3 regions of the Cupriavidus sp. H19C3 genome follow, and region 1 is predicted to be linked to each of the others. Evidence: predicted binding sites of a transcription regulator. Region 1 holds the regulator's gene; each other region holds the start of a gene.
What was found. The regulator LexA, encoded in region 1, represses DNA repair genes until DNA is damaged. The targets are predictions, from matches to a motif close to ACTGTATNNNNATACAGT.
Positions count from the first base shown of each region.

Region 2: a site for LexA is predicted at 6,316-6,333, ahead of DFLDMN_RS11160 (ATP-dependent helicase). Genes of this name have one in related genera too.
Region 3: a site for LexA is predicted at 5,665-5,682, ahead of DFLDMN_RS18850 (PA0069 family radical SAM protein). Genes of this name have one in related genera too.

Region 1 covers NZ_CP184985.1:513,941-521,527, reverse strand. The annotation lists gene DFLDMN_RS02410 (DUF47 domain-containing protein) at 1-231, opposite strand, end outside; gene DFLDMN_RS02405 (replicative DNA helicase) at 454-1,845, opposite strand; gene rplI (50S ribosomal protein L9) at 1,958-2,410, opposite strand; gene rpsR (30S ribosomal protein S18) at 2,442-2,720, opposite strand; gene priB (primosomal replication protein N) at 2,724-3,023, opposite strand; gene rpsF (30S ribosomal protein S6) at 3,122-3,496, opposite strand; gene DFLDMN_RS02380 (asparaginase) at 3,683-4,690, opposite strand; gene lexA (transcriptional repressor LexA) at 5,049-5,705, shown strand; gene DFLDMN_RS02370 (hypothetical protein) at 5,857-6,030, shown strand; gene DFLDMN_RS02365 (hypothetical protein) at 6,336-7,067, opposite strand; gene dusA (tRNA dihydrouridine(20/20a) synthase DusA) at 7,396-7,587, shown strand, end outside.
Region 2 covers NZ_CP184985.1:2,395,342-2,402,928, forward strand. The annotation lists gene DFLDMN_RS11120 (TorF family putative porin) at 1-618, opposite strand, end outside; gene DFLDMN_RS11125 (accessory factor UbiK family protein) at 1,139-1,417, shown strand; gene DFLDMN_RS11130 (YifB family Mg chelatase-like AAA ATPase) at 1,572-3,116, shown strand; gene DFLDMN_RS11135 (hypothetical protein) at 3,138-3,299, opposite strand; gene DFLDMN_RS11140 (LysE family transporter) at 3,371-4,063, opposite strand; gene DFLDMN_RS11145 (hypothetical protein) at 4,094-4,747, opposite strand; gene DFLDMN_RS11150 (thioredoxin fold domain-containing protein) at 4,901-5,410, shown strand; gene DFLDMN_RS11155 (TlpA disulfide reductase family protein) at 5,676-6,212, shown strand; gene DFLDMN_RS11160 (ATP-dependent helicase) at 6,362-7,587, shown strand, end outside.
Region 3 covers NZ_CP184985.1:4,084,686-4,092,272, reverse strand. The annotation lists gene rplS (50S ribosomal protein L19) at 202-594, opposite strand; gene trmD (tRNA (guanosine(37)-N1)-methyltransferase TrmD) at 670-1,452, opposite strand; gene rimM (ribosome maturation factor RimM) at 1,539-2,168, opposite strand; gene rpsP (30S ribosomal protein S16) at 2,379-2,633, opposite strand; gene DFLDMN_RS18860 (hypothetical protein) at 3,137-3,529, shown strand; gene DFLDMN_RS18855 (NINE protein) at 3,856-4,344, shown strand; gene DFLDMN_RS18850 (PA0069 family radical SAM protein) at 4,397-5,605, opposite strand; gene DFLDMN_RS18845 (Lrp/AsnC ligand binding domain-containing protein) at 5,711-6,214, opposite strand; gene DFLDMN_RS18840 (D-amino acid dehydrogenase) at 6,334-7,587, shown strand, end outside.

The DNA.
Region 1 (7,587 bases):
CTCGTCCCGGTCGAGCGGCGTGATGAAGGTCTTGTGCAGCAGATCGATCGTGTCGTGCGTGATGCGGTCCGCCTTCTTCTCGGTGGCCTGCACACGGCGCGCATGGGCCTCGGCATTGGGCAGGTCGTTGACCAGCGCTTCCAGTTCATGCGCCGCCGCGACCGCGCAGTCGGCGTGCTGGTTGAAGTATTCGAAGAACTTGCCCTCGGTGGGCATGAATCGGCCGAACATGAAATGTCCTTGATGCGTGCCGTCGCACGCGTAGAAATCGTTTACAAAAAAAACGGGGCAGGCGCCGGGGGAGACGCCGGGGGAGACGCTTATGGCATGACAGCCGCACAGAAGGCGGCTGTCATCAAAACGCAATATTTTACAGGGTTGCGGCGCCGAACGGGCGCATGCATGCGTCCGGGTGTTGCACGGATGGGCAGGACGCTTCCGTGCGCCGCCCGCTCAGGTGTCATTGTCGAAGAACGCCGGGCCGCCCGAAAAGTTGTCGAACTTGGTGAACTGCCCCAGGAAGGTCAGGCGCACCGTACCGATCGGGCCGTTACGCTGCTTGCCGATGATGATTTCCGCAGTGCCCTTGTCCTGCGAATCGGGGTTGTACACCTCGTCGCGATAGATGAACAGGATCACGTCGGCATCCTGTTCGATAGCGCCCGATTCACGCAGATCGGACATCACAGGGCGCTTGTTGGGTCGCTGCTCCAGGCTGCGGTTCAGCTGTGACAGTGCGATTACCGGACAGTTGAGTTCCTTGGCCAGCCCCTTCAGCGAACGCGAGATTTCCGAGATCTCGGTTGCGCGGTTCTCGCCGCCGCCCGATCCCGACATCAGCTGGAGGTAATCGATGATGATCAGGCCGAGCTGCCCGCACTGGCGCGCCAGACGACGCGAGCGGGCGCGTAATTCCATCGGATTCAGCGCCGGCGTCTCATCGATAAACAGCTGCGCGTCGTTCATGCGCTGGATGGCATGGGTCAGGCGCGGCCAGTCTTCGTCGAGCAGGCGGCCGGTACGGAGCCGGTGCTGGTCGAGCCGTCCGACCGAGCCGAGCATACGCATGGCCAGCTGCGTGCCGGCCATTTCCATCGAGAACACCGCCACCGGCAGGCCCTGCTCCACCGCCACGTGTTCGCCGATATTCAGGGAGAACGCCGTCTTACCCATCGACGGGCGGCCGGCCACGATGACTAGGTCGCCGGGCTGCATGCCGCTGGTCATGCGATCGAGGTCGATAAAGCCGGTGGGAACGCCGGTCACGTCCGAGGTCGAGTCGCGGTGATACAGCTCGTCGATGCGCTCGACCACCTGGGTCAGCAGCGGCTGGATTTCCTGAAAGCCCTGCTGTCCGCGCGCGCCCTCTTCGGCGATGGCAAACACCTTGGATTCCGCTTCGTCGAGCAGCTCGCGCACCTCGCGGCCCTTGGGGGCAAATGCCGCCGAGGCGATATCGTCGGCCACGGTCACCAGCTTGCGCAGCACCGAACGCTCCCGCACGATCTCCGCATAGCGGCGGATATTGGCCGCGCTCGGCGTATTCTGCGCCAGCGAGTTCAGATAGGCCAGGCCACCGACTTCCTCGGACTTGCCGGCCACCTGCAGCATCTCGTAGACCGTAATCACGTCCGCCGGCTTGGTGGCGGCGATCAGGCGCGCAATGCTCTGGAAGATCAAACGGTGGTCGAAGCGATAGAAATCCGCTTCCGACAGGAAATCGGCAATGCGGTCCCAGGCGGCGTTGTCCAGCAACAGGCCACCGAGCACCGATTGCTCGGCCTCGATCGAATGCGGCGGAACCTTGAGACTGTCGAGTTGGGGGTCGGCGGCGGGCGCGTTCATGGGGTGGGATTATAGCGGCGGCGATGGGGCCGATGGCCCCGGCGGTCCAAAAACAAAAAGGCAGGAGCGAGGCTCCTGCCTTTTTGCAACGTGCTGCGGAGGGAAAGACGTCTTAAACGTGCTCGCCCAGCACCGACACGGTCACGTCCACCACCACGTCGGTGTGGAGCGCGACGTTGACCGGGTGGTCGCCCACGACCTTCAGCGGGCCGTTCGGCATGCGCACTTGCGACTTCTCGACCTTGAAGCCCTGGGTGCCCAGTGCTTCGGCGATGTCGGCGTTGGTGACCGAACCGAACAGACGACCGTCAACACCCGACTTCTGGGTCAGCTGAACGGTCAGGCCGTTCAGCTTCTCGCCTTCGGCTTGCGCGGCGGCCAGCTTCTCGGCGGCAGCCTTTTCCAGCTCGGCGCGCTTGGTTTCGAACTCGGCGATGGCCGTCTGCGTTGCACGGCGGGCCTTCTTCGACGGGATCAGGAAGTTACGAGCGTAACCGTCCTTCACGCGAACGATGTCACCGAGGTTGCCCAGGTTGATGACTTTTTCCAGCAGAATGACTTGCATCGTGTATTTCTCCTTGCGGTCCTGGGGACGATCAGTTCTTGTGCAGGTCGGTGTACGGCAGCAGCGCGAGGAAACGCGCACGCTTGATGGCCGTATCGAGCTGACGCTGATAGTGTGCCTTGGTACCGGTCAGGCGAGCCGGCGTGATCTTGCCGTTGTCGCCGATGAAGTCCTTCAGCGTGTCCAGATCCTTGTAGTCGATCTGTTCCACACCTGCCACGGTGAAGCGGCAGAAGCGCTTGCGCTTGAACAGCGGGTTCTGTTGCTGGAAGCGCTTCTTGTTCTTGTTGTCACGTTTGACGAATGCCATGATTCAATCCTTTTCGAATGCTCTACATCCAGTGATGTGAAAGACCAGCGTCTTGCTGTTGCGGTGCTTGCGGGCAAGGAATCCTTCGCAGTCGAGCAGCGTACCCAGCGGCAGCCGCTCCAGCTTCTGGCCCACCGGGCCGATCCCCAATGCCGCGATCGCGAACTCCACCTGCCGGGGCGTCGCCGCCTCCAGTACCTCGCCGGCATGCTGCAGGATGCAGTTGACGACGGGCACACCGGCCGGCGTATAGCGCAGGGCATCGCGTTCGACGAGGGTGGCGGCTAGCCGGAGCTGGTTCACCGCATCGATCCCGTGATCTGCTTTGCCGTGCCGCCCCCGCCCATCGCACCCAGGGTGCTGACGCGAGACGCGCTATGCGCTGGCACCGCAGTCCGCGCTCAGGCGGCCTGGCCTTCCGTGGTCGTTTGCGCGGCCTTGCGGGCTTCTTCGCGCTGCACTTCCTTCATCATCGGCGAAGGAGCGGTTTCAGCCTTCTTGGTCTGAACGATCAGGTGACGCAGCACGGCGTCGTTGAACTTGAAGGCGTGCTCGAGTTCGGCCAGGGTGTCCTTGCCGCATTCGATGTTCAGGCAAACGTAGTGGGCCTTGGCCAGCTTCTGGATCATGTAGGCCATCTGACGGCGGCCCCAGTCTTCCACGCGATGCACCTGGCCATTCTGCGAGGTCACGAGCTGCTTGTAGCGCTCGATCATCGCCGGCACTTGTTCGCTCTGGTCCGGGTGGACGATAAAGACGATTTCGTAATGACGCATTGACGCTCCTTTTGGATGAAGCCACCCGGGCGTCACGTCCGGTGCGGCAAGGTTGGATAGCCCGCGAGTATAGCCCGCGCCCTGCGATCCCGCAAGCCGCGGCCCATACAGTCCCCATACGCCCCCATACCGGCGCGCTCCCGTCCGCCGCTCGGCGGGCTTCCGCCCGCCATGCCTCGCCACGCCTCAGTACTGGCGCAGCACGTCCTGCAGGCGCGCGGGCACGGTACCCAGCGCGGGATCGGCGGCGAGGGCCAGCATCAGCAGCACGCGCGCCTTGTACGGATTGAGGTCGAGCGCGGACGGAAACGCCCCCGGCAGCGCGCGCGGCGTCTCCGGAATCGCCACGTGGCCCGCGCCGGTACGCGAACTGCGTACCACGGCCACGCCGGCACGGGCGGCATCGGCCAGCGCCGCGCCCAGCACCTCGTGCACCGAGCCGTTGCCGGCGGCCGCCACCACGATGCCGCGCACGCCGGCGGCCACCAGCGCGTCCACCATGCCCCGGCCCGGCTGGGCGTAGCTGGCCACGATCTCGACCGGCGGCCAGTCGTGCGGCACCGGCAGCCGTCGACCGCCGGACAGGGGCTGCCGCAGCACGCGCACATGATCGTCCTGCACAAAGCCGAGCGGCCCGGTGAGCGGCGAGACGAACGCATCCACGGCCGAGGTATGTGCCTTGACGACATCGCGCGCCGCATGGATCTGCTGGTTCAGCACCACCAGTACGCCCTTGCCGCGCGCGGCCGCGTTGCCCGCCACACGCACGGCGTCGAGCAGGTTGAGCGGGCCGTCGGCAGACAGCGAGGTCGACGGCCGCATGGCCGCCGTCAGCACCACCGGCACCGCGCAGGGCTGCGTCAGGTGCAGGAACATCGCCGTCTCTTCGAGCGTATCGGTGCCGTGGGTAATGACGATGCCGTCCACATCGGGCTGGGCGGACCAGTGCGCGATACGTGCCGAGAGCACGCTCCACAGCGCGAACGTCAGGTCCTTGCTGTCGATCTGCGCTACCTGCTCGGCCTCGATCCGCGCCACCGCCGCGAGCGTGGGCACGCCTTGCAGCAACGCGCTCACCGGCACGGTGGCAGCCTGGTACTGGGCGCTGCTGCCCGGGTTGCCGGACGAGCCCGCGATGGTGCCGCCAGTGGCGAGCACGACGATACGAGGCAACTGCGAGAACGGAGCGGACATGGAGGCGGCATGCGGCAAAGCATGCGCAAGCGGTAGATATGGCCGCCGATTGTAGCGGCCCTGCCCCGTGCTCCGGCATTGCGGCTGGCCCCAATGGCGCGGCGCCCCGGCGAGTGCGCGTGCGCATCCGATACACCCGGGCATATCCGCCACACACGCCGCGCAATGGCAACGTCGGGGCGGCCCCGCCTAAGATTGTGCTTGCACTTCACACGATACTGTATAAAATCACAGCATACTGTTTAAACATACAGTGCTGGTCGTGCGTTGCGCCAGATAGCGCGAGTGGTAGCACGGTCCAGAAGACGAAGTAGAACGACCTAGAACAATCGCAGAATCACGGACTGACAGGCGACCCATGGCGACCCTCACACCGCGGCAGCAGCAGATTTTCGACCTCATCCGGAACACCATCCGGAGTACCGGCTTTCCGCCAACCCGCGCGGAAATCGCTGCGGAGTTCGGCTTCTCCTCACCCAACTCGGCGGAGGAGCATCTGCGGGCGCTGGCGCGCAAGGGGGTGATCGAGCTGACGCCCGGCGCTTCGCGCGGCATCCGCCTCAAGGTCACGCGCAGCGATTCCGAGCTACCGGACCAGTTCTCGCTGCCGATGGCAGGGGTGATGCAACTCACGTTACCGCTGGTCGGCCGCGTCGCTGCCGGTAGCCCGATCCTTGCCGCGGAACATATCGACCGGCAATACCACGTCGATGCCACGGTCTTCGACGATCGGCCCGACTACCTGTTACGGGTGCGCGGCCTGAGCATGCGCGACGCCGGCATCCTCGATGGCGACCTGCTCGCCGTCAAGCGCGCCAGCGAGGCGCCGAACGGCAAAATCGTGGTGGCGCGCCTTGGCGAGGATGTCACTGTCAAGCGACTGCAGCGTCGTGGCGGCAACATCGAACTGATCGCCGAGAATCCCGATTATCCGAACATCGTGGTGCAGCCCGGCCGCGAAGAGTTTTCCCTGGAAGGCATAGCAGTTGGACTGATTCGCTCGTCCGGCTTCTGACTTCCGGCATCTGACTTCCAAGGCGGCGCGGTTGCCAGGCTGGCAACGAGGGATGTGCCGTACATTGATCCGCCTTGCATTGCCCCAGCCGCTCCGTTCCTGCTGAACGACGGGCGCGGCCCCTTGCTGTCTCAAATCACGAGGTGTAGCCATGCCGCAAATCAATTCCATCGCCGCCCGCCGTCCCGTCAAGCCGGTGCCGTTCCGGCAAACCAAGGGCGTCCGCGTCTACCAGGGTGCGCAGCGCCGTACGATGGTCGGCAGCATGGCCGCAATCTGCCGCATGCTGGAACTCGACGAATTGCCCGCCAAGCTGGCCGCGTGAAGCAGACGCAAAAGGCTACGCAGCATCAAAGTGCAAGCAGGCCGTTTGTGCGACCCGTGCGTTGTAAAAAATGCAGTTGCAGGCTCACAACGCGTAGTTTGAGACCCCACTTAACTCGCACCTAAATATGATTTAATTCTGTCGGTGCGGCAAATTTGCTGCACTCGTTATCCGCGCCGATGCGCAGAACCGGAACTTGACGCTTCCCCGCCGAGTACCGGTTTTTTTTCGCCTATTTGCCGATGCCAGCACGGCGCGCATCGCTGGCATCCTTGGCAAGGCAATGCGCGCCACTGCCGTCGTGATCAATACATTCCCGTCATATTGCGATGCAGGCGATCGCGCATTTTCCGCATCAGGCGCAGCACCTTGCTCAAGCCAAGCGAGAAGCCGGGATCGTAATAGTGGATCAGCAACGAGCGCCGCTGCCCCGCCTCCACATGCAGATTGGCGTGCTTGAGCGCAAACCCGTTGAAAACGTAGACGTTGCCGGGCTGCACGCCCACGCGCGTACACCGGCCGCGGCGCAGATCGCGTAGCGTTAGCCGCTTGCGCAAGGCAAACGGCAGATTGCGCTGGATGCCATGTCGCAGCTTGCACAGCACGTTGCCGATCGTGGAAATGCGACGCCGTACGCGCGGATACACCACCAGGTCGCCGTTGAAGAACGCGTCCGGCGCAGCCAGTTGGAGCGGAATCAGCAACGTCAGCAGATGCGAGTCGAAGTGCCGGCAATGACCATCGGGATGATTGGCCACGCTGACGCATCGCAAGACATGATGGGGCCGGTCTTCCAGCGGCCCCCTGGCCATCAGGCGCGCAAAGGCACGCGTCGTTGCACAGGCACTCGATTCGAGCTGCGCGAAGGCGTCGACCTGCCGCAGGATATCCGCCACCTCCCGGGGCTGCACGCGCACGGGCTGCGGCGTGAATGACGAGTCAATGGCAGCATTGATCTCGGCTAGCACGCCGGGCGGAATCACCTTCTCGTAGGTCGTGAGCGCGGCAAACTCGTCATACCCCATGGGTGCGTTCACGATGGTTTCTCGCTTTTGTGTGACAGGCCAGGACGCCTGCATGACAAAAATGAAAGCTTGGGGAAAGCTTGGGAATGCTAGCTGATTTCAGCAGGCACTACGTAACGCTTGGTGCGGTGCCACACGTCCGCGCAGAACCATGCGACCCGAAGACGACCCAGGCGTCGGCGTCACGCCTCCAACCCATCCAGCACGCCAAGCACGATCGCACGGGCTCGCCTATACTGCTGTGTTTTTCGTGCCCGGCGCGCGGCCGATCAACCCGATCACCCGCACCACGCGCCCGTCCGGAATGCCCGCGCCACCCGCGCCCTGCCAATCCTTGTCGATGAAAGTCAATCCCCGCCGCATCTCGGTCGCTCCCATGATGGACTGGACCGATCGCCATTGCCGCATGTTTCACCGCTCGCTAAGCCAGCACACCTGGCTCTATACCGAGATGGTGACCACCGGCGCGCTGCTGCATGGCGACGTGGCGCGGCATCTCGATTTCGACGCGGCGGAACAGCCTGTGGCGCTG
Region 2 (7,587 bases), 1.9 Mb from region 1:
CTTCACGCCCTGATAGCCCACGTGGGCGTTCAGCGTCAGGTCCCAGAAGTTGAGCGGGACGTTGGCGGTGAGGTCGATGTAGTAGCTGTTCTTGCTGTCATCGAAGCCGAACAGGTTGGTGACGGCGTGCGAATACTTGAGGAACACGGGGCCCCAGCCGAGGCCGGCATAGAGTTCCGTGGTGTACGGGCGGGTCGTGGTGTAGCCGCCCGGGTAGTAGTACTCGAGCACGCCCACGTCGTAGTTGAACTCGAGATCCGAGAGCTTGAAGGTGTTCTTGAAGCCGCCGTAGAAGTCCATTTCCACCGGCGCCGACACCGACGAATCGGCGTCCTCGAGCCAGCTGATGCTCGAGTTCCAGTTACCGATATAGAAGCCGCTCGAATGCGAGTAGTCGAAGCCACCCTGAATGGCCGGACGCCGATTGGTCTGGCTGATGCCGCGATAGCGGTAGTCGGTCACCAGCGAAACGTTTGCCGAAAACGTGTGCGGCGACGCTTCCTCGGCGGGCGCTGCGGCGGGAGCCGCGGCTTCCGGCGCGCTCTGGGCGAACGCGGCGGAAGCGGCAAGGCTCGCGAGGACCGCACTGACGCTGACTGCGAGGCTCGACTTCTTCATGGGTGGTTTCTCCTTTTCCTGTGTCTGCGTGGCTCGGGGTACAGCTGTTATGTTTTGTTCGCCTTGGCGGCTGTTGTTTTGTGGCAGGTGCTCCTGAGCTCCATTACTGCAACTGCCGTGCCAGCCTGTTCCGTGCGCGAAAACCCGCATCTGGCGCACCGTCGGGCGCCTATCCAGGCGGCCTGCACACCACTTGGCGCCGGAACGGCACGCGCCGATGTGGCGTCGGAAAAGCGTTAAAAGATGTGAGCGAAGCCTTGTCCACGCTTTCATGGCGGGCGCCAAGGGGCCATAATCCGCGTCATGCGGGGACCTGGATGTGTCCGGGACGGACTCGCCGCGGGCGCGGCGAGGCGACGCGCGAGCCGATGGCTGCGATCACGGGCCAGGGGCGTAGGCACGCCCCAAGCGGGTGCACGACCCGGCCGCGCGGTAGCGACGGCGCGACCGTTCGCACCAAGGCGGTGCGGAGGTGCCGCGAGCGGTCCCCACCGATATCGACAATGATTAGGAGTTCGCCATGAAACCGACCGATCTCTTCAACGATCTGCAGAGCAAGGTCAGCGAAGCGCTGCGCAATTCGCCGGCCAAGGACATCGAGAAGAACGTCCGCAGCATGATGGCCCAGGGCTTTGCCCGGCTCGACCTGGTGACGCGCGAGGAGTTCGACGTGCAATCGCAGGTGCTGGCCCGCACGCGCGCACGATTAGAGGAACTGGAGGCGCGCGTGGCCGAACTCGAGCGCAAGCTCGGGCCGGCGGGTGGCTCCACCACGACGGGGACGGGCAACGGCATCTGACGCCGCCGGCTTCCTCCACGCGCCAAGGCCGCCGTACTCCGGCGGCCTTTGTTTTTGATGCCGCCGTATTCCGGCGGCCTCGTTGTTTTGATGCCGTCCCGGGCGGTTGCACGCCCGCATCCGTCATCCGACACCCATCCGCACACGAGGAAGCATGAGCCTGGCCGTCCTGCGCAGCCGCGCACTTACCGGCATCGAGGCACCGCCGGTATCGGTGGAGATCCACCTTGCCAACGGGTTGCCCGCCTTCAATATCGTCGGCCTGGCCGACACGGAAGTCCGCGAGAGCCGCGAGCGCGTGCGCGCTGCGCTGCTCAATTGCGATTTCGATTTTCCCAGCCGGCGCATCACCGTCAACCTGGCGCCGGCCGACCTGCCCAAGGAGTCGGGACGCTTCGACCTCGCCATCGCGCTCGGCATTCTGGTCGCCAGCGGGCAGGTGCCCCCCGACGGACTCGACGACTACGAGTTTGCCGGCGAGCTCTCGCTCTCGGGCGAACTGCGCCCCGTGCGCGGCGCGCTGGCGATGGCCATGGGACTGGCGCGCGACAATGATCTGCGCGTCGGCATGGGTGCCGCCGCGCGCGCGTTTATCGTGCCCCGGGGCAACGGCCCGGAAGCGGCGCTGATCGACGGGTTGACGGTATATCCGGCCGCGACGCTGCCGCAGGTGTGCGCGCATCTGTGCCGCCGCCCGGACCAGCAGCTAGGGCCGGCGCAGCCGCCGCGGCTGGCGGCGCAGGGGGAGTCCGGCCCCGACCTGCGCGACGTACGGGGGCAACTGCAGGCGCGGCGCGCGATGGAGATTGCCGCCGCCGGCCAGCATTCGGCGCTGCTGGTGGGACCGCCGGGCACCGGCAAGTCGATGCTGGCGCAGCGCTTTGCCGGGCTGTTGCCGCCCATGACGCAGCAGGAGGCGCTCGAGGCCGCGGCGGTGCTGAGCCTGTCCCCCGGTGGCTTCGAGCCCGCGCTATGGGGCCGGCGCCCGTTCCGCGCACCGCATCACACCGCCTCGGCACCGGCGCTCGTGGGCGGCGGCGGCAATCCGCGTCCCGGCGAGATTTCGCTGGCCCATCACGGTGTGCTGTTTCTCGACGAGCTCCCGGAGTTCCAGCGGCGCGTACTGGAAGTCCTGCGCGAACCGCTCGAAACCGGCCGCATCACGATCTCGCGCGCGGCCGCGCAGGCGGACTTTCCCGCACGCTTCCAGTTCGTCGCCGCAATGAACCCGTGCCCGTGCGGCTACCTCGGGCATCCGGACCGGGCCTGCCGCTGCACGCCCGACCAGATCCGCCGCTATCAGTCGCGCATCTCGGGCCCGCTGCTCGACCGCATCGACCTGCAGATCGAGGTGCCCGCGCAATCCCAGGACGAAATGCTCGACGGCCCGCCAGGCGAGGCCAGCGAACCGGTGCGCCTGCGCGCGCTGCAGGCACGCGAGCGCCAGCTGGCGCGACAGGGCAAACCCAACAGCGAGCTGGCCGGGCGCGAGATCGACAACCACTGTCCGCTCGACCACGCGGCGCAGACACTGGTGCGCGGCGCCATGCACAAGCTGGCGTGGTCGGCGCGCGCCTACTTCCGCGTGCTGAAGGTGGCGCGCACCATCGCCGACCTCGACGGCGCCGAGACCCTGGGCCTGGCACACGTGGCCGAAGCGATCCAGTATCGGCGCGCGTTGCGGGGACCGGAGCGGTGATATGACCGTTGCTGATACAGGCTAGCGCCTGTTTTCCGTGTTACCGGCCACGGGCGGCTCCACCGGCGGCGGCGGCGGTTCCTCGATCGGCGGCAGGTCGGGCGGCACGCCGGGCGGCGGCGGCTCGGGCGTGGGCTCGCGGTGGGCGTGGAGGGAAATCTGGAGAGGAAAGACGTTGCGCATCGGGCGCTCCTGGCAACCTTGTCTTTCCTCATTGAAGCAAACCGGGGCAGCCTTCGCCACCCGTGCAACGGTCAGGCGTGGTGGCGGCGCACGAAAAACAGCGCGGTGCCGACCGCCATCAGGACGCCGCCGAAGAAGCGGTTCTGCCACCGCAGGGCCCGCGCGTTGCGGAACAGGCCCTGCATGCGCGAGGCCAGCAGCGCGTAGCCGTGCATGACGACGATATCCACTGCCGACATGGTCAGCGCCAGAATCGCGAGCTGCGGTGCCACGGCGTGCGAGGTATCGATGAATTGCGGCAGGACCGCCACCATGAACACGATGCCCTTGGGATTGGTCGCGTTGGTCAGCACCCCGGTGGCAAACCGGCGCCGGCCGCTCATTTGCGGCGCGCGCGCGATGCCGCCCACGACGTCACCGCTGCCGCCGCCGCTGCCGTCGGCGCTGGCGGCCGCCCCGCTCGCACCGCCCGTGGTCTCGACCTTCGCGCGCCATTGCTGGATGCCGAGGTAGATCAGGTAGAGCGCGCCCACGGTCTTGACCACGAGGAAGGCGGTCTCGGACGCCAGCAGCAGCGCGCCGAGGCCGCCGCCGGCGATCAGCAGCACCGTGATCAGGCCGACCTGCAGGCCCAGGATGGTGGTGGTGGCGCGGCGCACGCCGTAGGACAGGCCATGGCTCATCGACAGCACCGCACCCGACCCGGGCGAGACCGCGATGACCCAGCAGGCCGCGAAATAGGCAATCCAGACTTCCCAACGCACTTGCAGCTCCTCTATGAAGATTCGATTGACTCAATACGGGTGAAAGCCGGTCAGGAACTGCTCGACCTGCTCGGCCTGGCGCAGGTCGCGCGCGGCATCGCCGGCTTCCAGCACCACGGCCTGGTACACATGCCTGCCCGACGCCACCAGCCGCGCGGTCAGGCGGCGCGGCGACTGGTCCTGCGGCGAGATGCCGGCCACCTGGACCTCGACCGCGTCGAGCGCGACCGCCGGCTGGCCAGCCGACATGATCGTCACCGTGCGCGTGCGTACGGGCGCGTCCGGGTGGGTGCCGAGATTGGCCATCAGTCCGGACTGCATCGACGCCAGCGCCTCCTTGCGCAGTGCCGCGTCGTCCTCTGGCAGCGTGACCACGCCTACCGCGAACAGCGTGTCGTCGATGCGCGCGGCTTCCATGGTCATCGGCAGCTTGCGCCCGGCGATTGCCACCTCGCGCGCGGCGCTGGTCGGCTTGCCGGGATAGAGCGCCGCGTAGGCCCCTTCGCTGGACAGCGTGGTACGCCAGTCATAGCGCGGCGAACAGGCGGCAAGGAACGCCGGGAGGAGCGCGGCAAGCGCCAGCCTCGCCGCGGTGAGGGCGATCCTCGTGACGTGGGCGGTCCTGGCGGTGCGGCCGGTCCTGGCGGTCGGGGCCACGGGACGGAGGCGGTGCGTGGTTGGCATGCCGTCGATGTTTGGTGCGGAAGCGAGCAGCGCCGGATGGCGCAAGTCGCTATTATCCGGGAACGCCTGCGCCGCTGCTTGCGCAGATGAAATCGCCGCTTTCCATTCCGCCCGACGCCCATGCCTGTCTGCCGCCCCCCGAAGCTCCGGTTCATGCTCCGGTTCATGCTCCGGCCCACGCTCCAGCCCACGCACTGGTTCCGCGCGCTGGCCGCCGGCACTGCCGCCTGGCCAGCCGCGGGCGCCGTGCTTGCCGCCTCGCCGGCCGGCCATCTGCCGCCCATGACCGACCTGCCGGCCCAGACCGCTGCCGCCGCCAGGACGGGTGGGCCGCTCGTGGTCCTGGTCAGCCTGCCGGGCTGCAGCTACTGCGAGACCGTGCGCCGCAACTATCTCGCGCCGCAGGCAGCGGCCGGCGAGATGACCGTGCATGAGGTGGATATGACCGCCGACACCCCCTTGCGCGATGTCGACGGCAGCATGACCACCGCGCGCGCCTGGGCCCGCGCGCATAACGTCACCATGGCACCCACCGTGCTGTTCCTCGACCGCAGCGGCCGCAGCGTGGTCAAGCCGCTGCTTGGCATGCAGCCCGACTTCTACGGCGCCTACCTGGAACAGGCGCTGGACGCGGCGCGCGAGAAAATCGCCGCGGCGCGCTGAAGCAGCGGCATGCGTCTGCCGGAGCCCGTGGCACTCCGCATCTGGCAGCTCGTCGCGCGGACCGGCGTGCCGTTCCCACCGCGCTCCCACCGCGCTCCCATGACAGTTCCCACCCCATTTGCAGCGTATGCCCGTGTCATTGCGGCAAATTGCCGCATGCGGGCAGCGCACGGGCGGCGCGCCCCACGCCACAGCCGGCGGCAGTAGAATAAGCGCGTTACGGGCCGCCTCCATCGGCCCTTCCCCCTCTCGGAACTGCATCACCATGTCGACTTCCGCTCCCCCCTCGACCGGCGCCAGCGGCCGGCGTCTGCCGGTCATCCTCGCCGCCGTGGTCATCCTCGCCGTGCTCGGCTGGTTCGGCTACCGCGCCATGTCGCCGGCCAACGCGGCCCCGCCGGCCACGTTCACGCTGCTGTCCGGCGACAAGGTCAGCACGACCGACCTCAAGGGCAAGGTCTATATCCTCAATTTCTGGGCCACCAGCTGCACGACGTGCGTGAAGGAAATGCCGGAAATGGTCCGCACGTACCAGCAGTACAAGGACAAGGGCCTGGAGTTTGTGGCGGTGGCCATGGACTACGACCCGCCGATGTACGTGATGAACTACGCCAGGACGCGCGAACTGCCGTTCAAGGTGGCCATGGATTCCGACGGCACCGCGGCCAAGGCGTTCGGCAACGTCCAGCTGACCCCGACCACGTTCGTGATTGGCAAGGACGGCAAGATCCTCAAGCGTTATGTGGGCGAGCCGGAGTGGGATGCGCTCCACAAGCTGCTCGACGGTGCGCTGGCGGCCTGATCCCACCGGACCCTGACCACCGCCAGGAGCGGAAAAAACCTCGGAAAAGGTGCCCATGCGGCACCTTTTTTGTTGTGCGGCCGCACCTTGCTTGCGCGCGGACGCTGTATGCCTATACAGTGGGCGCCAGAATTTTCGCCGCCCTGCCCGTGTCCCTCGATCTCGCTCCCGGCACTGCCGCCGATCCGGCGGTCGCCAACCCTGTCACCGCCGATGTCACCACCGATGTCACCACCGGTGTCACCACCGATGTCACCACCGATGGCGCCGCGGATGTCGCACCCGGCACCGGTGCCAGCCGTGGCGTCGACGACGCGCCTGCCTATCTCGCCCGGCTCAACCCGGAACAGCGGGCCGCCGTCGAGCACGCCGGCGATGCGCCGCTGCTGATCATCGCCGGCGCGGGGTCTGGCAAGACCAATACGCTCGCCCATCGGGTCGCACACCTGGTGCTGGGCGGCGCCGATCCACGCCGCATCCTGCTGCTGACCTTCTCGCGCCGCGCGGCCGCGGAAATGGGCCGGCGCGTCGAACGCATCGTCGACCAGGCCCTGGGCACGCACAGCGGTGCCGGCCGCGCCGCGCTGCAATGGTCCGGCACCTTCCACGCAATTGGCGCGCGACTGCTGCGCGAGTATGCCGAGACGCTCGGCCTGTCGCCGTCGTTCACCATCAGCGACCGCGGCGACGCCGCCGACCTGATGCACGTGGTTCGGCACGACCTGGGGCTCTCGGAGCAGACCTCGCGCTTTCCGCGCAAGGAAACCTGCCTGGCGATCTATTCGCGCGTGGTCAACACGCAGTTGCCGCTGGAGGTGGTGCTGAAGACCCAGTTTCCGCGCTATGCGATGTGGGCGGACGCGCTCAAGGGCCTGTTTGCCGGTTATGTGGAAGCCAAGCAGAAACAGCAGGTACTCGACTACGACGACCTGCTGCTCTACTGGGCGCAATCGCTCCAGGAGCCCGCGCTGGCACAGGACATGGGCGCGCGCTTCGACCACGTGCTGGTGGACGAATACCAGGACACCAACGCGCTGCAGGCATCGATCCTGCTGGCCCTCAAGCCCGACGGCCGCGGCCTGACCGTGGTGGGTGACGACGCGCAGTCGATCTATGCATTCCGCGGCGCCACCGTGCGCAATATCCTCGATTTCCCCGCGCACTTCAGCCCGCGCGCGCACCACGTCACGCTCTCGCAGAACTATCGCTCGACGCAGCCGATCCTCGCCGCGGCCAATGCCGTGATCGGCCTCGCGGCCGAGCGCTTCACCAAGGACCTGTGGTCCGAGCGCGAGTCGGCCGAGAAGCCGGGCGTGGTGGTGGTCAACGATGAAGCCGACCAGGCGCGCTTTGTGGTGGAGCAGGTGCTCGCGCG
Region 3 (7,587 bases), 660 kb from region 1:
CACGCATCGGAGGTGCCATACGGGACGCTTCATGCGGGACGCTTCATGCGGGACGCGTCATGCGGGCCCCGTCATGCGCGCGGTATCGATGCAGAGTGTGCCCCGACCCGTCGCGACCGGGGGGCACCATGCAAAAAGGGCACCCGAAGGTGCCCTTTGCAACGCCATGCGCCGCCGGTTGCCCGGCGGTGGACGCCGGCCTTAAGCTCCCGCCTTTGCAGCAGCGGCAGCCTTCGACACCAGCTTTTCCTTGATACGCGCGGACTTGCCCGAACGCTCACGCAGGTAGTACAGCTTCGCGCGACGCACGTCGCCGCGACGCTTCACCTCGATGCCGGCGATCAGCGGCGAGTACAGCTGGAACGTACGTTCCACGCCTTCGCCCGACGAGATCTTGCGCACGATAAAGGACGAATTCAGGCCGCGGTTGCGCTTGGCAATCACGACGCCTTCATAAGCCTGCACACGCTTGCGGTTACCTTCCACCACGTTCACGCTGACGATCACGGTGTCGCCAGGGGCGAACGCCGGAATGGTCTTGTTGGCGGTCAGGCGCGCGATCTCTTCCTTCTCGATCTGCTCGATGATGTTCATCGTTTTTCTCCGTAACCATCGTGCCGGCGTTGAATGCCCCGGAACCTTGTCCAGGCCCCGGCAGAGGATGGGGTTTCACTTGACGGGAGCAAGCTCCCGCCGTTCCTTCGCTGCCCACTCCGACAGAAACTTCTCGTCGGCGCGGGACAACAAACCTTGCTCGCGAGCCGCCTCGATCAGGTCGGGGCGCTTTCTCGCGGTATTGGCCAGCGCCTGCTGGCGCCGCCACTTCTCGATCTCGGCATGATGACCCCCGAGCAATATCTCGGGTACCCGCACACCTTCGTATTCTTCCGGCCGCGTGTAATGCGGACAGTCCAGCAGGCCATTGACAAAGCTGTCCTGCACGGCGGACTGCGCATCGCCCAGTACGCCCGGCAGATGCCGCACCACCGCGTCGATCAGTGCCATGGCAGGCAACTCGCCCCCCGACAGCACGAAATCGCCGAGGCTGATTTCCTCATGCACGCGGCGGTCGATCAGACGCTGGTCGATCGCCTCGTAACGTCCGCACAACAGCACCAGCCCGGGCCGCTGCGCCAGCGACATGACCTTGGCATGCGTCAGCGGCGCGCCCTGGGGCGACATCAGCACCACATGCGGCTGACCCACACCGGCCTGCGCCTGCGCCGCCGAGGCCGCGTCGATCGCGTCTTCCAGCGGCTTGGCCAGCATGACCATGCCGGGGCCGCCACCGTACGGCCGATCGTCGATCGTGCGGTAGTTGTCGACGGTAAAGTCGCGTGGATTCCACGTGCGCAACGCATAGCGCTGCTGCTTGGCCGCCCGGCTGGTGATGCCCCAGTCGGTCAGCGCGCGAAACATCTCGGGAAACAGCGTGATCACATCGAACTGCACCGCGGCCTCCCTTCCTTTACTGCATGGCTTTACTGCGTGGCTTACTGCCTGACTTACTGCGCGGTTGCCGCAACGATGCGCGGCAACTAGTAGTCGAGTCCCCAGTCCACGACGATCCGCTTGCCGGCGATATCCACGCTGCGCAGATACGCATCCACGAACGGAATCAATCGCTCGGCGGTCTTGTCCGTGCCGGGCGCGCCGCTGGCTTTGCTGCCATCCTCGCTGTTGCCTGCCGGCAACGCATGGACGACCTGCAGGATCTGGTGCGCACCGTTATCGATCAGTCCGGACACCTCGCCGAGCGCTTCGCCCTGCTCGTTGACCACGGCGCAACCGATCAGGTCGACCCAGTAGAACTCGTTTTCCTCCGGCGCCGGAAAGTCCGCCCGCCGGATCCACACACGGCGGCCCTTGAGCGCCTCGGCCGTATTACGGTCCGAGACCCCCGTGGCCTGGGCCACGACGGTACCGCTGTGTTCGCGCGATTGCGCAATCTTGATGCTGACGGCCCCGGCTTGCGCCGGCGCGGCAGTCACGACGCCCGTGGGCGGCGCCTGCAGCAGCCACCAGCGGCGCGCATGGAGCAGCGCGGAGGCATCGTCCGCGTGCGGCTGAACCTTGATCCAGCCCCGGATACCATACGCGGCGCCGACATAGCCGACCTCGATAAGGTCGTCGGGCAACGCTTCCGTGGACAGCAGCGCCGGTGGCAGCGCGCGCGGCTGGGCGTTGGCGCCAGCCGGGTCAAGCGACTTGCCTGGCGACTTGCCTGGCGAAGTACCGGACGGCTGGTTGAGCGGCGGCTTGTTGAGCGACTGACTGAGCGACTGGCTGAGCGGCTGCTTCAGCGACTTGTCGAGCGGCCCATTCAGCGGCCTGCGCCCGCTACCGGTAGTTGCCACGAACGCGCCTGGAACGGGCTATCAGGCAGCAGCAGGGGTCTTGCTTTGCTTGACCAGGCGAGCCACCGTCGGCGACAGCTGGGCGCCCACGCCTTGCCAGTAGGTCAGGCGGTCTTGCACCACGCGCAGACCTTCTTCCTTGCCGGCGGCCAGCGGGTTGTAGAAACCGATACGCTCGATGAAACGGCCATCGCGACGGTTACGCGAGTCGGTAGCGACGATGTTGAAGAACGGGCGCTTCTTGCTGCCGCCGCGAGCCAGACGGATTACGACCATGGGTTTATTCCTCGAAAAAACGGGGGGTGTGCGAACACGAAACGCAAGAGTATAGCCCATTAACCGAAGCCAAACAAACACTTAGACGCTTCCCGGCCAAGCCGCCCCGCTTTCCGCCAGAAACACGAGGTCCATGCGTCGCCTGCGCAACACCGCAGGGTTGCGCAGAGGCCGGGCCGATACGGCCGTCAATGCCTCATTCGGGCCTCATTCGAGTTGGCGCAACCGCGACGCCTCGACCCACCAACCCCGCAACCAACCTGCGCTGGAACGGGCGACGACCGGAGCGAAAAACGGGCGACAAACGGGGCGACAAACGGGGGCGATGAACGCGACCGCTTTCCCATGGCCGGACGCGCCCGAGCCAAGAATTCGAGCCACCATTCAGGAGGAAACAATCCGTTACACCGGTAACGGGATTGGCATAGGCGGTCACGTAGCCGCGTGCGTACCATGAATACATCGCTCAACGCTTCATTCGCTTCCGGAATTTGGAATTTCGCATGCTTGACCGCTCTCGCCTGCGCCTGTTGTTGGCGGGCAGCCTGGTCGCCACCGGGTTGCTCGGCGGCATCGCCGCCAGTCATGCGCAAGCCTCCTTCTGGCAACATCTCCGCGACGGCGCTCACTTGCCGCGCGTGGGGAGCGGGCTGGAGGTCGCCAGCATGCGGACCGAGAGTCGCGACCACGTGCGTGCGCAGATCGAACGCATGGAAGCACGGGCTCGTGCCGACGATCGCCTGAGCGGCCGGCCTGCCGACGCGGGCCGCCCCGACGATCGCACCAGCCGCCAGCCCGAGCGCCAAACCCAGACCGAAGCCCAGAACACCACCGAGTTGCGACCGACAGGCGTGGGTCCGGGCTGGCAGGCACGCGGCCGCGACGGCGGGCGGTAGCCTTGCCATCACAAGCGGCAAACGCATCAGATGCTGAGCCTTGGCGCTTAAGTCTCCGTACTCAAGCCTCCGTCCTCAAGTCTCCTTCCTTAAGCCTCCTTCCTTAAACCTCGGTCCCTGGGCGGCAATCCTCGAGCGCCTGCCTTTGAGCGGCAATCGTTGGCACAGGGTTGCCGCCGGGTTACCCCGGCCATCGCGGATTGCCCTCGTTCCGCCCTCGTTCCGCCCTCGCCCCCCTCGTTTTCCACCCTCGCTACCCGTATGGCGGAACACGCGGCGTACAATGTGCGCCGATGCCGCATGCCGCGGCGCTTCCGTGGTCCGTGATGTCCGTCGCCAGCCCTGCCTCCAGCGCCAAAGCACCGATCCCGTCGGTGCGCGCCAAGTCCAAGCTCGTCACCGTGGCCCTCGCCTTCCTGCTCGGCAGCCTCGGCGCGCACCGCTTCTACCTCAAAGGATTTGCCGACAAATTCGGCTGGACGCATCTGGTGGCGACCCTGGCCGGCGTCATCGGCTTCACCTCGCTGCTGGCCGAGGCCGGCAATCCGATCCTGAACTGGACCTTTGCGGTGGCCGGCGGCGCCTCGGTAATCAGCGCCTTCCTGACCGCGATCGTGTTCGGCCTGCGCCCCGATGACAAGTGGGACGCGCGCTATAACCCGGACGGCAGGCCGACCCGCTCCGGCTGGCCCGTGGTGATCCTGATCATCCTGTCGCTGATGATCGGCACCGGTCTGCTGATGGCCGGTCTTGCCATCAGCTTCCAGACCTTCTTCGAGTCGCAGGTGGAAGCCGCCAAGGCGCTTTCCCAGTAAGCCCCACCGCTGCGCGCCACGCCACTGCACCGCCCCCACCTGAAGCGCGCCGTCAGAACAGCGAGCCCTGCGCCGCATCCGTGGGCCGGGCGCGCCGTGGCGCCGCCGGCGGCTTGAACAGCGACGTATCCAGGCCATAACGGTCGTAGCGAAATCCCAGCCGGTCGGCGGCACGGTAGAAGCGCTGACGCATCAGGTCTGCCCAGATCCCCGTGCCGCGCATGCGCGACGCAAAGTCCGCGTCATATTCCTTGCCGCCGCGCATGTCGCGGATGCGATTCATCACGCGTTCCGCGCGATCGGGAAAATGGGCCTGCAGCCATTCCTCGAACAGCGGCCGCACTTCCCACGGCAGGCGCAGCACGATGTAGTTGGCATAGACTGCGCCGGCCTCGCGCGCGGCCTCCAGAATGCGCTCCAGATCCGGCTCGGTGATAAACGGAATGACGGGCGCCACGCTCACCCCCACCGGAATGCCGGCCTCGGCGAGCGTGCGGATCGTGCGCAGGCGCCGGCTCGGCGTGGCCGCGCGCGGCTCCAGCGTGCGCGCCATGCCGGCATCGAGCGTGGTAATGGTGACGGCCGCCACCGCCAGCCTCCGGCTTGCCATCGGCGCGAGCAGATCGATATCGCGCTCGATCAGGGACGACTTGGTGATCAGCGCAACCGGATGGTCGCACTCGTGCAGCACCTCCAGCACGCCGCGCGTAATGCGATGTTCGCGCTCGATCGGCTGGTACGCATCGGTGTTGACGCCGAGCGCGATGGTTTCGCATCGGTAAGACGGTCGGGCCAGCGTTTCGCGAAGCCGCTCCGCCGCATTGGCTTTGGCGAATAGTCTGGACTCGAAGTCGAGGCCCGGGGACAGGTCCAGGTAGGCATGGGTCGGACGCGCGAAACAGTAGATGCAGCCGTGCTCGCAGCCGCGGTAGGGATTGAGCGATGTATCGAACGGGATATCGGGCGACGCATTATGCGTGAGAATCGAGCGCGCGCGTTCGACCGACACGTGTGTCACGAGGCGCGGCGGCGTCGTGTCCTCCAACCCGCCGTCCGCCACGTCAACTTCCGCACGCGCCGCCAGCTCGTCTGCGCCGGCCATGCCGGCCGCCTCAGGGGTACTCCCATCCGCGGTCGCGCCGGCGGCGCCCCAGCCATCGTCGAACTCCACCCGCTGGTCGCGCTCGAAGCGGCCCTGCAGGTTGCTGACTGCGCCACGCCCCTTGATCAGCCGGATCGGCCTGGCCTGCGCCGCCGGCATTCCGTCCGGCGTCGCATCCCGAGATCCGTGTTCGTCATGCCCGTCCATGCCGGCATCATACTGTATGTTTATACAGTATCCAAGGCGGCTGTGACGCTTCCCTTCTTATAGTGACTTGTCGCGCTCTTCGACCGCGATCGCCAGGGTCTCCTTGATCTCTTCCATCACCACGTAGCTCTTCGACTGCGCCGCGCCGGGCAACTGCAGCAGGATGTCGCCGAGCAGCCGCCGGTACTCGCCGATCTCGCGGATGCGGGCCTTGATCAGGTAGTCGAAATCGCCGGACACCAGATGGCATTCCAGCACTTCGGGAATGCGCAGCACCTCGCGCCGGAACTGCTCGAACATGTTGCCCGACTTGTTGCCGAGCGAGATCTCCACGAACACCAGCAGCGCGCTGCCCAGCAGGGCCGGGTTGAGCCGCGCGTAGTAGCCCATGATCACGCCGTCGCGTTCGAGTCGCTTGACCCGCTCGATGCACGGCGTAATGGTCAGCCCGACCGCTTCCGCCAGGTCCTTCATCGAGATCCGGCCATCCGCCTGAAGCAGCGTCAGGATACGGCGATCGAGCCGATCGAGACTACGGATCGGCTCGCGACTCGTTCTCATGATTTTTTCCTTTTTCTATAAGAAATTCAGTAACTATGACTGCTTTGAACTCAATATTATAGGTACGTTTCCTGTTATTTCCTGACAGTCTGGTTGGGTAGCAGGATGGGAGAAAGACGATGCGAGTTCTGGTTCTGGGCAGTGGCGTGATCGGCGTCACCAGTGCGTGGTATCTGGCCCGTGCGGGTCATGAGGTGACCGTGGTCGACCGCGAGGCGGCGCCCGCGCTTGGTACCAGCTTTGCCAACGCCGGCCAGATCTCGCCGGGCTACGCTTCGCCGTGGGCCGCGCCAGGCGTGCCGCTCAAGGCCATCAAGTGGATGTTCCAGGAGCATGCCCCGCTCTCGATCAAGCCGGACGGCACGCTGTTCCAGCTGCAGTGGATGTGGCAGATGCTGCTGAACTGCACCGAGGCGCGCTACGCCGTGAACAAGGAGCGCATGGTGCGGCTGGCCGAATACAGCCGCGACTGCATCCGTGCGCTGCGCGCCGAAACCGGTATCTCTTACGAAGGCCGCCAACAGGGCACCCTGCAGCTGTTCCGCACCGCCGAACAGTTCGATGGCGCGGCCAAGGACATCGCCGTGCTCGCGGAAGCCGGCGTGCCCTACCAACTGCTTTCGCGCGACGAACTCGCCGCCAGCGAACCGGCACTGGCCGCGGTCAGCCACAAGCTGACCGGCGGTCTGCGCCTGCCGAACGACGAAACCGGCGACTGCCAGTTGTTTACCCAGCGGCTGGCCGCCATGGCAGCGTCGATCGGCGTCAATTTTCTGTACAACCGCTCCATCGATGGTCTGCTCACCGAAGGCGACGCCATTACCGGCGCTGTCGTACAGGGCCAGCCGATGCATGCCGATGCCGTGGTGGTGGCGCTGGGCAGCTGGTCCACGCCGTTCGTGCGCCATGTGCTGCCGGGCCTGTCGAACCTGCCGGTGTATCCGCTCAAGGGTTTCTCGATTACCGTGCCGATGACGGACGCCGCGCGCAGCCCGGTTTCGACCGTGCTCGACGAAACCTACAAGGTGGCCATCACGCGCTTCGACGACCGCATCCGCGTGGGCGGGATGGCGCAGATCGTTGGCTACGACCGCACGCTCGATCCGGGCAAGCGTCGTACGCTGGAGCATGTGGTGACCGACCTGTTCCCGGGCGCCGGCGATGTCAGCCGCGCGAGCTTCTGGACCGGCCTGCGGCCGATGACGCCGGATGGCACCCCGGTGGTCGGCGCGGCGGGCCTGCGCGGACTGTGGCTCAACACGGGCCATGGCACGCTGGGCTGGACCATGGCATGCGGCTCGGGGCAGTTGCTGGCCGACCTGGTGTCGGGCACGCGCCCGGCGATTCGCGCCGACGACCTGTCGGTCGATCGC